Regions from separate parts of the Oceanobacillus aidingensis genome, predicted to be linked through region 3. Evidence: riboswitches for the same ligand, from Rfam matches in the RefSeq annotation. Region 3 holds a riboswitch; each other region holds the start of a gene.
What was found. A riboswitch is a leader RNA that binds a small molecule or an ion and turns the genes downstream of it on or off. The one in region 3 is predicted to bind S-adenosylmethionine.
Positions count from the first base shown of each region.

Region 1: linked by a shared signal. The riboswitch ahead of metK (methionine adenosyltransferase) and the one ahead of ACFO3P_RS03065 (homocysteine S-methyltransferase family protein) in region 3 are both predicted to bind S-adenosylmethionine.
Region 2: linked by a shared signal. The riboswitch ahead of ACFO3P_RS13590 (methionine ABC transporter ATP-binding protein) and the one ahead of ACFO3P_RS03065 (homocysteine S-methyltransferase family protein) in region 3 are both predicted to bind S-adenosylmethionine.
Region 4: linked by a shared signal. The riboswitch ahead of ACFO3P_RS11535 (methionine ABC transporter ATP-binding protein) and the one ahead of ACFO3P_RS03065 (homocysteine S-methyltransferase family protein) in region 3 are both predicted to bind S-adenosylmethionine.

Region 1 is NZ_JBHSFT010000037.1:6,359-9,489, reverse strand. Features, by position in the region: gene pckA (phosphoenolpyruvate carboxykinase (ATP)) at 1-1,054, opposite strand, end outside; SAM riboswitch class I at 1,238-1,343, shown strand; gene metK (methionine adenosyltransferase) at 1,512-2,711, shown strand; gene ACFO3P_RS14725 (gamma carbonic anhydrase) at 2,766-3,131, opposite strand, start outside.
Region 2 is NZ_JBHSFT010000020.1:88,982-92,112, forward strand. Features, by position in the region: gene ACFO3P_RS13585 (methionine ABC transporter permease) at 1-445, opposite strand, end outside; gene ACFO3P_RS13590 (methionine ABC transporter ATP-binding protein) at 438-1,460, opposite strand; SAM riboswitch class I at 1,589-1,688, opposite strand; gene ACFO3P_RS13595 (thioredoxin family protein) at 1,829-2,149, opposite strand; gene ACFO3P_RS13600 (toprim domain-containing protein) at 2,294-2,659, opposite strand; gene gcvH (glycine cleavage system protein GcvH) at 2,874-3,131, opposite strand, start outside.
Region 3 is NZ_JBHSFT010000002.1:104,122-107,252, forward strand. Features, by position in the region: gene ACFO3P_RS03055 (YitT family protein) at 1-98, shown strand, start outside; gene ACFO3P_RS03060 (hypothetical protein) at 377-679, opposite strand; SAM riboswitch class I at 1,074-1,174, shown strand; gene ACFO3P_RS03065 (homocysteine S-methyltransferase family protein) at 1,292-2,344, shown strand; gene ACFO3P_RS03070 (cyclase family protein) at 2,371-3,120, shown strand.
Region 4 is NZ_JBHSFT010000016.1:66,202-69,332, reverse strand. Features, by position in the region: gene ACFO3P_RS11540 (methionine ABC transporter permease) at 1-634, opposite strand, end outside; gene ACFO3P_RS11535 (methionine ABC transporter ATP-binding protein) at 630-1,649, opposite strand; SAM riboswitch class I at 1,792-1,889, opposite strand; gene ACFO3P_RS11530 (pyridoxal phosphate-dependent aminotransferase) at 1,951-3,120, opposite strand.

The DNA.
Region 1 (3,131 bases), on a different contig from region 3:
GCAAAGTACCGGAAGCATCTGCGGTCAGGAAAATAATTGTATTTGGATGTCCAGCCACACTTGGCTCTAAGCTGTTATCAATATTTTCTAATGGATAAGCTGCCCGTGTATTTTCTGTTAACGAAGTATCATCATAATCCGGGACGCGTGTATCTTCATCCAAGGCGACATTTTCCAGAACAGATCCGTAGCGGATCGCATCAAAGATTTGCGGTTCTTTTTCTGCGGATAAATTAATGCATTTTGCATAGCAGCCGCCTTCAATATTAAAGACACCCTCGTCACTCCAGCCATGCTCATCATCACCGATTAATCTTCTGTCAATGTCAGCTGAAAGTGTGGTCTTTCCAGTTCCGGATAACCCGAAAAATAAAGCAACATCGCCTTCATCTCCAACGTTAGAGGAGCAATGCATGGACAGAACATTTTGCTCAGGGAGCAGGAAATTAGCTACAGAGAAGATAGATTTTTTTATCTCTCCAGCATATTCTGTTCCGCCGATAAGCACAATGCGCTGTTCAAAGGAAATGAGAACAAAAGCCTCGGAGTTTGTACCGTCAACTTCCGGGTCTGCTTTAAAACCGGGAGCGGAGATTACTGTAAAATCAGCTTCATGTAATTGCTCCATGTCTTTTTCAACAGGAATAAATAATTGTCTTGCGAATAAATTATGCCAAGCGTATTCATTGATTACCTGAATAGGCAGTTTGTATTTTTCATCCGCACCCGCATAAGCTTGCAGGTGAAAAATTTCCTCTTGGTTATCTAGATAGGCAATCACTTTGCCCAGCAGCTGATTAAAGACTTCCTCTTCAATAGGCTGATTAACATTTCCCCAGTCTACCTTATCCGCTGACAAAGCATCTTTTACAATAAATTTATCTTTTGGAGAACGTCCCGTGTATTTTCCAGTGGTGGCACGGACCGCGCCAGTAGATGTTAATTTTGCTTCATCACGATGAATAATTTTTTCAATAAGCTGGCCAACAGAATAGTTGCTGTAAATATTAGTTAAAGTGAGCTCCTCCAGTATACTTCTCCGCAATATTTTCATAAAGCAATTATTCACTCCTTAATTAATGGTTTAGAATTGATTTTATCTTGAAATATGTTTATTAGTATAACACATTAAATATAATAGTCCATACTAATTTATAAAAAATTATTTTTTCTGTCACAAATGATAATAAGGTTGACAGGAGAGGCTTGTTTCGTTAATCTAAATATTGAACGGATACTCTTATTTGGAGATGGTGGAGGGACAGTCCCGATGAAGCCCAGCAACCTCACTTGAAGTGAAAGGTGCTAACCTGATGCAAGGATCATTCCTTGAACAATAAGAGCGAAAGGCCAATAAGTTTTCCTTTCCTCATATATTTTGAAGGAGAGGTTTTTTTGTTTTTAGGAGACTTTTTAAATATCCTCTAAAAAATGAAACCACATTGGGTGGAATGATAAATTTATATTGAAATAGAGTTCCGTAACATTATTGGAGAAGGGGAGTTAGCCTTATGGCTGCAAATCGTCGTTTATTTACTTCTGAGTCAGTTACTGAAGGGCATCCGGATAAGATGTCTGACCAAATTTCAGACGCTATTCTGGATGAGATTCTCTCGAAGGATCCGAATGCCAGAGTAGCTTGTGAAACTACGGTTACAACTGGAATTGTTTTAGTTGCCGGAGAGATTTCTACAAGTACATATGTAGATATTCCTGCAATTGTACGTGAAACAGTACAAGGAATTGGCTATACACGGGCAAAATATGGTTTTGATTCAGAAACATGTGCTGTATTGACTGCTATTGATGAGCAGTCTCCTGATATTGCCGGCGGTGTGGATGTTGCGCTGGAAGCAAGACAAGGACAAGAAAGCGAAGAAGAAATCGAGGCAATTGGTGCCGGTGACCAGGGATTAATGTTTGGTTATGCATGTAATGAAACTGAAGAGCTGATGCCTTTACCAATTTCTTTAGCACACCGTTTATCCAAAAGATTAGCAGATGTCCGGAAGGAAGAGATTATCGGCTATCTGCGTCCAGACGGGAAAACACAGGTAACCGTTGAATACGGTGAAGATAACCAGCCGCTGCGTGTAGATACGGTTGTCATTTCCGCGCAGCATCATCCGGATATTACGAATGAACAAATCGAAGCGGATATTATTAAACATGTTGTCGAAGCTGTTGTACCCGGTGAATTACTGGATGAAAAAACAAAGTACTATATTAACCCGACCGGGCGCTTTGTTTTAGGCGGTCCGCAAGGCGATGTCGGCTTGACCGGAAGAAAGATTATTGTAGACACTTATGGAGGCTATGCCAGACATGGCGGCGGCGCTTTTAGCGGTAAAGATGCAACGAAAGTGGATCGTTCTGCTGCATACGCGGCCCGTTATGTTGCTAAAAATATTGTTGCTGCAGGTCTTGCTGATTCTTGTGAGGTTCAGCTGGCTTATGCGATTGGCGTTGCACAGCCCGTTTCTATCTCAATCAATACGTTCGGTACAGGGGAAGTCAGTGAAGAGAGATTAGTGGAAGCAGTCCGGGAGCTTTTTGATTTGCGTCCGGCAGGTATTATCCGCATGCTTGATTTAAGAAGGCCAATCTTTAAAAACACAGCTGCTTACGGCCATTTCGGACGTACAGATATTACATTCCCATGGGAAAAAACAGATAAAGTCGAAGAATTAAAAGCGTTGACTGCAAAATAAAAAAACGTCAGGTGTTTGAAGATGCCTGACGTTTTTCTTTGGAATAGGATGGTTTTACTCATTTCCGCCCATGTTTGTTTCTTTTAAATAATATTGTCCTTTTTCCACATAGGATTTACGGATGCGGTCCATTTCTTGATAGTCTTTATCGGTTAATTCACGAACCACTTTAGCCGGCCTACCCATAGCTAATGTGCGGGGCGGTATTTTTTTGCCCGGCGGCACCAGACTTCCTGCGCCGACAAAAGCATGCTCCCCGATCTCTACGCCATCTAAAATAATGGACCCCATGCCAATCAGCGCATGATGGCGTATAATTGCTGAATGCAAGGTGACTTGGTGTCCAACAGTGACATCATCTTCAAGAATTAACGGCATATCAGGACTTTGATGCAGCATAGAGAGATCCTGGACATTGGT
Region 2 (3,131 bases), on a different contig from region 3:
GCTTGGACTCCGGAAGCAGCACCTTAAAAATAATCGTACTTGCTTTAGCTCCCATTGCTTTTGCAGCTTCTACAACTCCTTTGTCTACTTCTTTCAATGCAATCTCCACTAATCTTGCATAGAAAGGTGCAGATCCGAGGATTAAAGCCGGCAGTGCAGCATTAGGACCGCGCAATGTCCCTACTACAAAATCGGTGAAAGGAAATAACAGCAGGATTAATATAATAAACGGAACGGCACGAAATACATTGACAAATGTTGCAACAACAAAATTAATCAATCGATTTTCCCAAAAGTTCCCTTTCGACGTTAAAAATAACAGCAGCCCTAAAAGTAAGCCAATAATGGCTGTGCCGACTAAAGCTATAATGGTCATGTAAAGTGTTTCTTGAGAAGCTTCTACTAAATCTTCTATCGTAACGTTTGGAAATAATTCCTCAAGCATGCTGAATTACCTCCAATTCAATAACATCCTGTTCCTCCAGGTACTGCATTGCCTCTTTCAGCTGATTTCCAATCAGCTGAACAATCAATGTCCCATAGCTCCCGACCTGTGTCTGGGTGATTTTCCCCTGCAAAATATTAACATGGATATCAAAATTCTTCACAAGCTGGCTGATTACGGTCTGATTTGCACTTTCTCCTAAAAACTGAATCCGTAATAACGCGCCCTCTTGATATCTTTCCTTCAACTCTGTCATGTCTTCCTCTTCCTCATCCGGACCAGTCAGCTGTTCAACAAACTTCTGCGTTACCGGCTGCTTTGGTCTGGTAAATACATCGAGAACCGTTCCTTCTTCTACCACTTTCCCTTGTTCCATCACAGCAACCCGATTACAAATTTTGCGGATAACATGCATTTCATGGGTAATCAAAATAATGGTTAGACCCAGCTTTTCATTAATATCCTGCAATAAACGCAGGATTTGATTCGTTGTTTCCGGATCAAGTGCGGAGGTCGCTTCATCACAAAGCAGGACTTTCGGTGAATTCGCCAATGCTCTTGCAATTCCGACCCGCTGCTTTTGTCCGCCGCTTAACTGTGCCGGATAGGCATTTTCCTTTCCTGCCAAGCCTACTAATTCAATCAATTCCAGCACCCGCTTTTTCCGGTCGCTTTTCTCCACACCGGAAATCTCAAGCGGAAATTCTATATTTTCAGCGACTGTCCGGGACCAGAGCAGATTAAAATGCTGGAATATCATTCCAATATCCTGCCTGGCGATACGCAAATCCTTTTTCGATAAGGAGGTAATAACCTGATCACCGATTTTTATCGTACCTGTCGTCGGTTCTTCCAGCCTGTTAATCAAGCGGACAAAAGTACTTTTCCCTGCCCCGCTGTATCCGATGACGCCATAGATATCTCCATCTGCTACGTTAAGATTTAAATTATCAACAGCGACAATATCTTTTTTTTCTAAAGAGAATATTTTCTTCAATCCTTCAATGGATATCACTTTATTTCACTCCTATATGTGTACAAACCTATTTTATTGTGTACGATTTACTTTTCTCTTCATTGAAAAAGCGTCTTTCTGCAAGAGAACAGAAAGACGCTTTATTATACACAATATCGTCCATTGCTCCCTTATCTTTACAGTTTCCTGCAGGAATTGGCACCTTTTCAATGATTGAAGGTTGCCGCGGTTTCAATGGGCCAGTCCCTCCACCGCTCTTGATAAGAGTTTGCCTATTTTTAAATGAAGTGCCATTATAGTAGCATGCCATTTGTGCCTTGTCAATCACAATCCCTAGCCATTCACTCAGGTTTCTGTGGAATCTGCTGCTTCTCGTATATTGAACCGTCCTCTTGTACAGAAAAAACTTAGTTGTTTATTGCTGTGAATAATTCCGGTTTGTATTTCATCAAATACTGATAAATATTTGCTGTCGATTGAAACGTGTACACTTTCTCAATCATTTTACCGTTTTCCATAAATGCAAGACATGGCACGCTTTCGACTTGATGAGACTGCATAAAATCAGGGTGCATGGACGCGTTCATCTCCGTAAATATATCAGTTTTATGCAGTCTTTCTATTTTTTCAAGCATAGCGCGGGCTACCGTACATGTCCCGCAAAATGGTGTATAAATATATAGTATGAATCGTTGATGATTCTTTTCTTCTCCACTAAACTGTTTCAAGTTCATTCCCCTCAATCTTTTTCTTCCCATAAAATAATATATGCTGAGTGAAAGGATTACACTGATTGCGTATAAAACGACTTCGCATCTTTCCTTATTTATTTCCTCGGCGAATAGAATCCATTCTTATTTTAACGTTTTACGTTACCATTTTGCAAGGTAATTGAGATTGATTCCAATGCGTTTTCCTGCCAGAATACTTGCCAACATTCTTTTTGGGGTGGCGGCAACCTCACGAAATTCACTGCTTACATAAATATGCTCTGCGTGCGGCAGTTCCCTGGCTAGCTGTTTTCGGAGTTTCATTCCCGAATCATCCTCGTCCACCAGAATAAATACATCTGTATCGTCCAAATGATAATATTCCAACAGCTCTTCAAATTTTTCTACACCGATGGTTCCATTTGTACAAACAATGGTGATGGTATTGTCGTCAAGAATTTTTTCTAGATGCTTTTTATCAGATAACCCTTCAACGATTATGACTTTGTTGTAATCATCTTCCATCATCGTTTTGCACTCCTTATCGAAGTGATTAGGTAAACATCTTTTTTAACCTAATCCTATCCTATGCTTTTTCTATATTATATGAAAAGAAAAGAGCTAACTATACACGAATGTGGAAAAGTCAGCTCTTTTTCACCTATTTTTAGAGCCTTTTTTGAAAATTCAGGAGCAGCGCCTGTATTTTCTCTTTCTCTAAAATAGGTGTAATGTAATTTTATTATCCTTCGATAAATTCCTGGTATGCTTTCGAATCTAATAATTCCTCTAAATCTGCTTCATTCTCAAGTTCAATAACAATCATCCATGCTTTTTCATGCGGTGATTCATTCACAAGCTCTGGGCTGTCTTCCAGTTCTTCATTTACTTCTACCACTTTTCCGCTGACTGGAGCATACAGCTCGGATACCGTTTTAACAGATTCCACACTTCCAAATGGCTCTTCCAGCTCTAAAGAATCGCCGACTTCCGGTAATTC
Region 3 (3,131 bases):
AAGAAAGTAAAATGAAAGAAACGATTCAAGATATCGATGCCACTTCATTTGTAACTGTCTATGATGTGTCAGAAGTACGCGGCGGTAATTTTAAATAAAGCATCGACTTCTCTTAAATCAAAAAAGGCAGCCAATGAATCCATTTCATTGGCTGCCTTTTGATTAGTATAGGGTGAAAAAGCTTATTGTACGAAGGGGTACACGATAGCTTATGATTTTGCTCTGAATATATCCGCAACTGCATGAAATACCTCAACACCTTGATAAGTGAAAACGGACAATGCAGTCAGTGAAAAGAACCCAATAACAATTAATCTGAAAATCATCATAGTTTTTGCCTCCTCTTTTAATTTTTAATTTTTTTATTAAAAGAGGCTTAAACCACGAAATTGGATTGATAGAAAACAGGTGTCAGCAGCTGTTTCGTACGGTTGACCCGCACAATCGTAGTGAATAAACAGAGACTGCCTAATAAGAATAAGGTAATGACTAAACCTGGACTTGCTATAAATGATTTATCTTGCTGGTCATTTCCGCCAACGCCTAAATCAGGTGACGATTGGGAATCAATCAGTATTTCATGATCGGTGAGAACGTAGCTGTGATGTACACCTGGGAATAATTGTGTCATTGGCAAAAGGATAATCATTAAAGCAATCATCAAATATCTATTCAACATCTACGCCCCCTTCCGTATGATAAATATATTTTTTGATTCGATTTCTTAAAGCGAAAGAATTAATTATACCAATAATGAAGAATAAATTCAATATAATGTCTACATGTTTTAGAATTAATTTGTATTATATGCTTATTTTTCGGGTGTGTCTATACTTTTTGAACATTTTATGAATTTTTCTCCATGAAATTAACATTCCTTTTTTTTACGGAATTTAAACATCTGCTTAGAGATATAAAGCCGTGCGTGTTTGGAACTTCTCTCTATGATATGAGATATTTACAAGATTCATTCAAACCGATTCAAAAACCGCTGAAATATTTTTAAAATTTCTTATTGACATGGAATTCAAATAGATATATAGTTATCTACAACAAATAAATAGCAATACATTTTCTTATCCAGAGAGGTGGAGGGACTGGCCCTTCGAAGCCTCGGCAACAGACTTATAAAAGAACTGTGCCAATTCCAGTAGCGTTAGCTAGCAGATAAGAAGAGACATTGATATCGTACTCAAAACCTCTTCTTTCTGAAAGAAGAGGTTTTTTCGTGTCTATATCGACTTATCCGCAGCGAACCAAATAATTAAAAGCTTACAGGAGGAATGGAACGATGGCGAAAAGAAGTTTGGAAGAGCGATTAAAGCAAGGAACAGTTATTGTAGGGGAAGGATATTTATTTGAATTGGAGCGCAGAGGGTATTTGCAGGCGGGCTCCTTTGTACCCGAAGTAGCGCTGGATAACCCGGAAACGCTAAAGGCAGTTTATCGTGATTACATGAAAGCAGGTTCCGATGTAGTGCTTGCCTTTACATACAACGCACACCGAGAAAAAATGCGCATTATCGGTAAAGAGGACTTATTAGAGCCTCTAAATAGAAATGCTATTAAATTAGCGAAGGAAGTAGCAAAGGAACATCCGACAGAGGAAGCTCTGGTTGCAGGAAATATATCGAACACCAATATTTTTAATCCGGAAGATCAGGAATCCAAGGATAAAGTCAGAGCGATGTTTAATGAAATGGTTTCATGGTGTAAGGATGAGGATGTTGACTATATTAACGGAGAAACTTTTTATTATCATGAAGAAGCATTGATTGCTTTAGAGGAAATTAAAAAATATGATTTACCGGCAGTTATTACCTTGGGATTAATGGGTGAAAACATTTTACGTGATGGTTACACAGTGGAAGAGTCATGTAAGATTTTAGAGGATAACGGCGCCTTGGTTGTTGGGATGAACTGTTTCCGGGGGCCGGACACGATGCAGCCGTATTTAGAAAAGATTCGTGACAAAGTAGACGGGTATGTTGGAGCACTGCCGATTCCATACCGGACAACAGAAGAGAATCCAACCTTCTTTAACTTGCCGGATGGAGGGTGCAGCTGTCATTTACCAACGGAAACAACCTTCCCGACTTCTCTGGATCCGCTATATCATAACCGCTATGAGCTGGCAGAATGGGCGAAACAAGCACATAGCATCGGCGTGAATTATATCGGTTTATGCTGTGGAGCTTCACCGGCAATGCTGCGTGCGGTTGCGGAAGCTGTCGGCATCGAAACAATTAATTCAATTTATTCTCCAGATATGCATAAACACTTTTTATTTGGTGAAGATGAAACATTGCAGGATCATATCACAGATTACAAAACAAAAGCGTAAAACAATATATTGGGAGGCGGCTTATCATGACAGTTACCAAAGAAAATGAAATCTTACACGCGTTAGAAACACTAAAATCAAAAACATGGGTAGATTTAACACATACATTCGGTCCTAATTCGCCGCATTTTGCCGCATTTAAAGATGCCGAGTTTGAAACATTATATACGCATGATGACGGGTTTTTCGCACAGCAGTTCAGTGTTTCCGGACAATATGGCACACATATTGATGCACCTATTCATTTTGTTCGTGATCAGCGCTATTTAGAGGAGCTGGATTTAAAAGAAGTTGTCCTCCCAATCGTTGTGATTGATAAATCAGAAGCAGCCGGAGAAAACCATGATTATATTTTAACGGTGGAGGACATTTTAGCTTTTGAAGAGGTGCATGGAAAGGTTGAAGCGGGTACATTTGTCGCGTTACGGACAGATTGGAGCAAGCGCTGGCCGGATAAAGGTGCATTTGAGAATAAGGATGAGAATGGAGACAGTCATTTACCCGGATGGGGGCTCGATGCTCTGAAGTTCTTATTTGAAGAAAGACAGATTAAAGCAGTGGGTCATGAAACGTTTGACACGGATGCGGCTGTGGATGCCAGAAAAAATGGTTCATTGATCGGCGAGTATTATGTATTAGAGCAGGATACTTTTCAAGTAGAGCTGCTGACGAATCTGGATCAATTGCCGGCAAAAGGAGCTGTGATTTTCAATATTAGTCCCAAGCCTGAAAAAGCAAGCGGTTTTCCAGTTCGATCGTTTGCCATTTTGCCATAATAAATACTATC
Region 4 (3,131 bases), on a different contig from region 3:
CAAGAGACTGAAGACCTTGAACGATAATAACGAGCATAATAACCGTAACGTACATGACGTCTGTTTCATAACGCAAGTGTCCAAATCGGTAAGCTAAGTCACCCAGGCCTCCAGCGCCGACTAATCCGGCCATAGCAGTTGCCCCGATAAGGCTGATTGTTGCGATGGTTAATGCAAGAACAATGGCTGGTCTCGCTTCACGCAGCATCACATTCCAAATAATTTGATGTGTCTTTACTCCCATCGCTCGATATGCTTCGATAACACCTTGGTTGACCTCTAACAGGGAGGATTCAATCAGTCTGGCGATATAAGGAGCTGCATTGACAACGAGCGGCACAATAACTCCTTTTACACCAATGGTTACACCTACAATCAATTTGGTGAAAGGAAGCATAAAGAATAAAAGAATAATAAATGGAATGGACCGGATGACGTTAATCAGCAGGTTTAAAGACTGATAAACAAACTTATTTTGCAAGGGTTGTCCCGGACGTGTCAAAACTAATAGAATAGCTAAAATAACGCCGATAATAACAGCGAAAAACAAAGAGATTAAAACCATTTGAAGAGTTTCTATTATGGCATCATAAAACTCTGAACCCCATTGATCAATAAATGCCTGCATGTTAATTCACCCCCAATTCTTCTACTTCTACGCCTTGTTCTTTTAAGAAGGAGAGAGAATGTTCTACTTGATGCTCACTGCCAATCAAATGAACGACAAGGTTGCCGACAATGCCATTTTTTAATTCGATAATATTGGCAGTCAGAATATTCGGCTCTACATAAAATTGCTGTGTTACCTTAGACAACAGCGGCTGACCTGTATTTTCACCAAGGAAGGTTAAACGAATTACTTTGCCTTCTAAATTCAATTCATCAATTAAACGATCCGATAATTTTCGTTGTGAAATGGTATTTAAGAACTTTTTAGTCGTCGGCTGTTTAGGTTTTGTAAATAGTTCTATCGTCGAACCTTGTTCAATGAGGTTTCCATTTTCAATAACATAGACATAATCGCATATTTTTTGGATAACGTTCATTTCGTGCGTGATTAATAGTATTGTGATCCCAAGCTCTGCATTAATTTTTAATAATAGTTCGAGAATGGAATTTGTCGTTTCTGGGTCGAGTGCGCTGGTTGCCTCATCGCTCAGGAGGACCTGTGGCTCCTGTGACAGCGCCCTGGCAATAGCGACACGCTGCTTTTGACCGCCGGAAAGCTGGGAAGGATAAGCATCTTTTTTCTCAGATAAATCGACAATATCTAAGTATTTCATGACTCTTTCCTTAACCTCTGCCTTCGGTACGCCGAGTAATTTTAATGGAATCGCAATGTTATCATAGACACTGGCAGTCCTTAATAAATTAAAATGCTGAAAAATCATGCCGACCTTTTGTCTTGTTTGCCGGAGCTTTTCTTTTGACAGCTTCGTTAAGTCGGTTCCATCAATCCAAACCTTTCCTTTCGAAGGAGACTCCAGTAAATTGACACAGCGAATTAATGTACTTTTTCCTGCACCGCTGTAGCCGATTACGCCATGGATTTCTCCTTTATTGACAGAAATCGTCACATCGTCCAGTGCAGTAACATCCTTTCCTTTTTTGGAGGGGAAAACTTTTGTGACATTCTCTAATTTGATCATCTGCTGTTTTTCCTGCCTTTCTATCATTATGCTGCAGTTGATAGGTAATATTGTTTGCAGCTGTCTTGTCAGAATCGATACAATTTCTAAAAAAGAGCCTCTCTAGGGTAAGAGAGGCTCGAAAATGTAATCTTATTTTCTGCTCTCATCTTTCAAGACGGGTGTCTTGCTGGAATTAGCACCTTTTTTTAAGGTTGCCGAGCTTCAACGGGCCAGTCCCTCAGCTGCTCTGGATAAGAGGTGTGGTAGTAATTGAATTGTATTCTTTAAAAGTATCTTATTTTACAAGTTTCGTCAATATTTATTTTTGAAACAGCTGCAGTTTCTCAATACGTCGAATAGCTTCGCGAATACGATTCTCTTCTACGAGTAATCCGACGCGTATATAACCTTCTCCATTCTTTCCGAAACCATTCCCGGCTGCAACGGCTACATCCGCCTCTTGTAATAAATAATCAGCAAATGTTTCACTTGTAAATGCCGCTGGTACAGGGAGCCAGGCAAAGAAAGAGCCTTTCGGTGCAGTGACTTCCCAGCCGATACGTCTGCATTCTTCTATGAGAACATCTCTGCGCTGTTCATAGCGTTCCACAAGCGAGGTGACACAGCTTTGGTCCCCTAATAATGCTTCCGCAGCTGCCTTTTGAATAGCTGGGAAAAGACTGACAAATAAATGGTCCTGCAGAATATTAATCGCTTCGATCATATCTTTGTTGCCAGCAGCAAAACCGACTCGCCAGCCGGCCATATTATAGGTTTTGGAAAGGGTGTACAGCTCAACGCCGACATCTTTCGCTCCTTTTGTCTGTAGGAAGCTTATTGGCTGATAGCCGTCGAAACCGATGGCTCCATAAGCGAAATCATGAACAACACCGATATCATTTTCCTTCGCTAACGCAACGGTATCTTCAAAAAATTCTTTCGTTGCGACACCTCCGGTCGGGTTGTTTGGATAGTTGAGATATAATAGCTTGGCAAGTTTCTTTTGTTCCGGCGTCAGGGCAGCATAATCTGGTAAAAAATTGTTTTCCTCTAATAATGGAAACGTGTCATAAGTAACGTCTGCTAATGAAACACTGGACAAATAATCTGGATATCCAGGGTCTGGCAAGAGCATTAATTCGCCTTCATCCATAACAGCTAAAGGGAGTTCTGCCAAGCCAATTTTACTTCCGAACAAAATAGCAATTTCTGAAGCAGGATCTAAATCGACATTATATTCTCTTTTATAAAACTGTGCTGCAGCCCCTTTTAATTCATCGGTACCGCGGAAAGGGGAATATTTATGGGCAGCCGGATTTTCGGCGCTTTCCTGAAGTGTACGGATAATATGCGGCGGTGTCGGCTGATCCGGGTTGCCTTGTCCGAGATTGATAATATCTCTTCCTTCTTCCAGGGCTGCAGCGACTTTGCCGGCAAGGGATGCAAAAAATTGAGCAGGAAGCTTTTCTACACGACGGGATAACTTCATCATCTATCGAC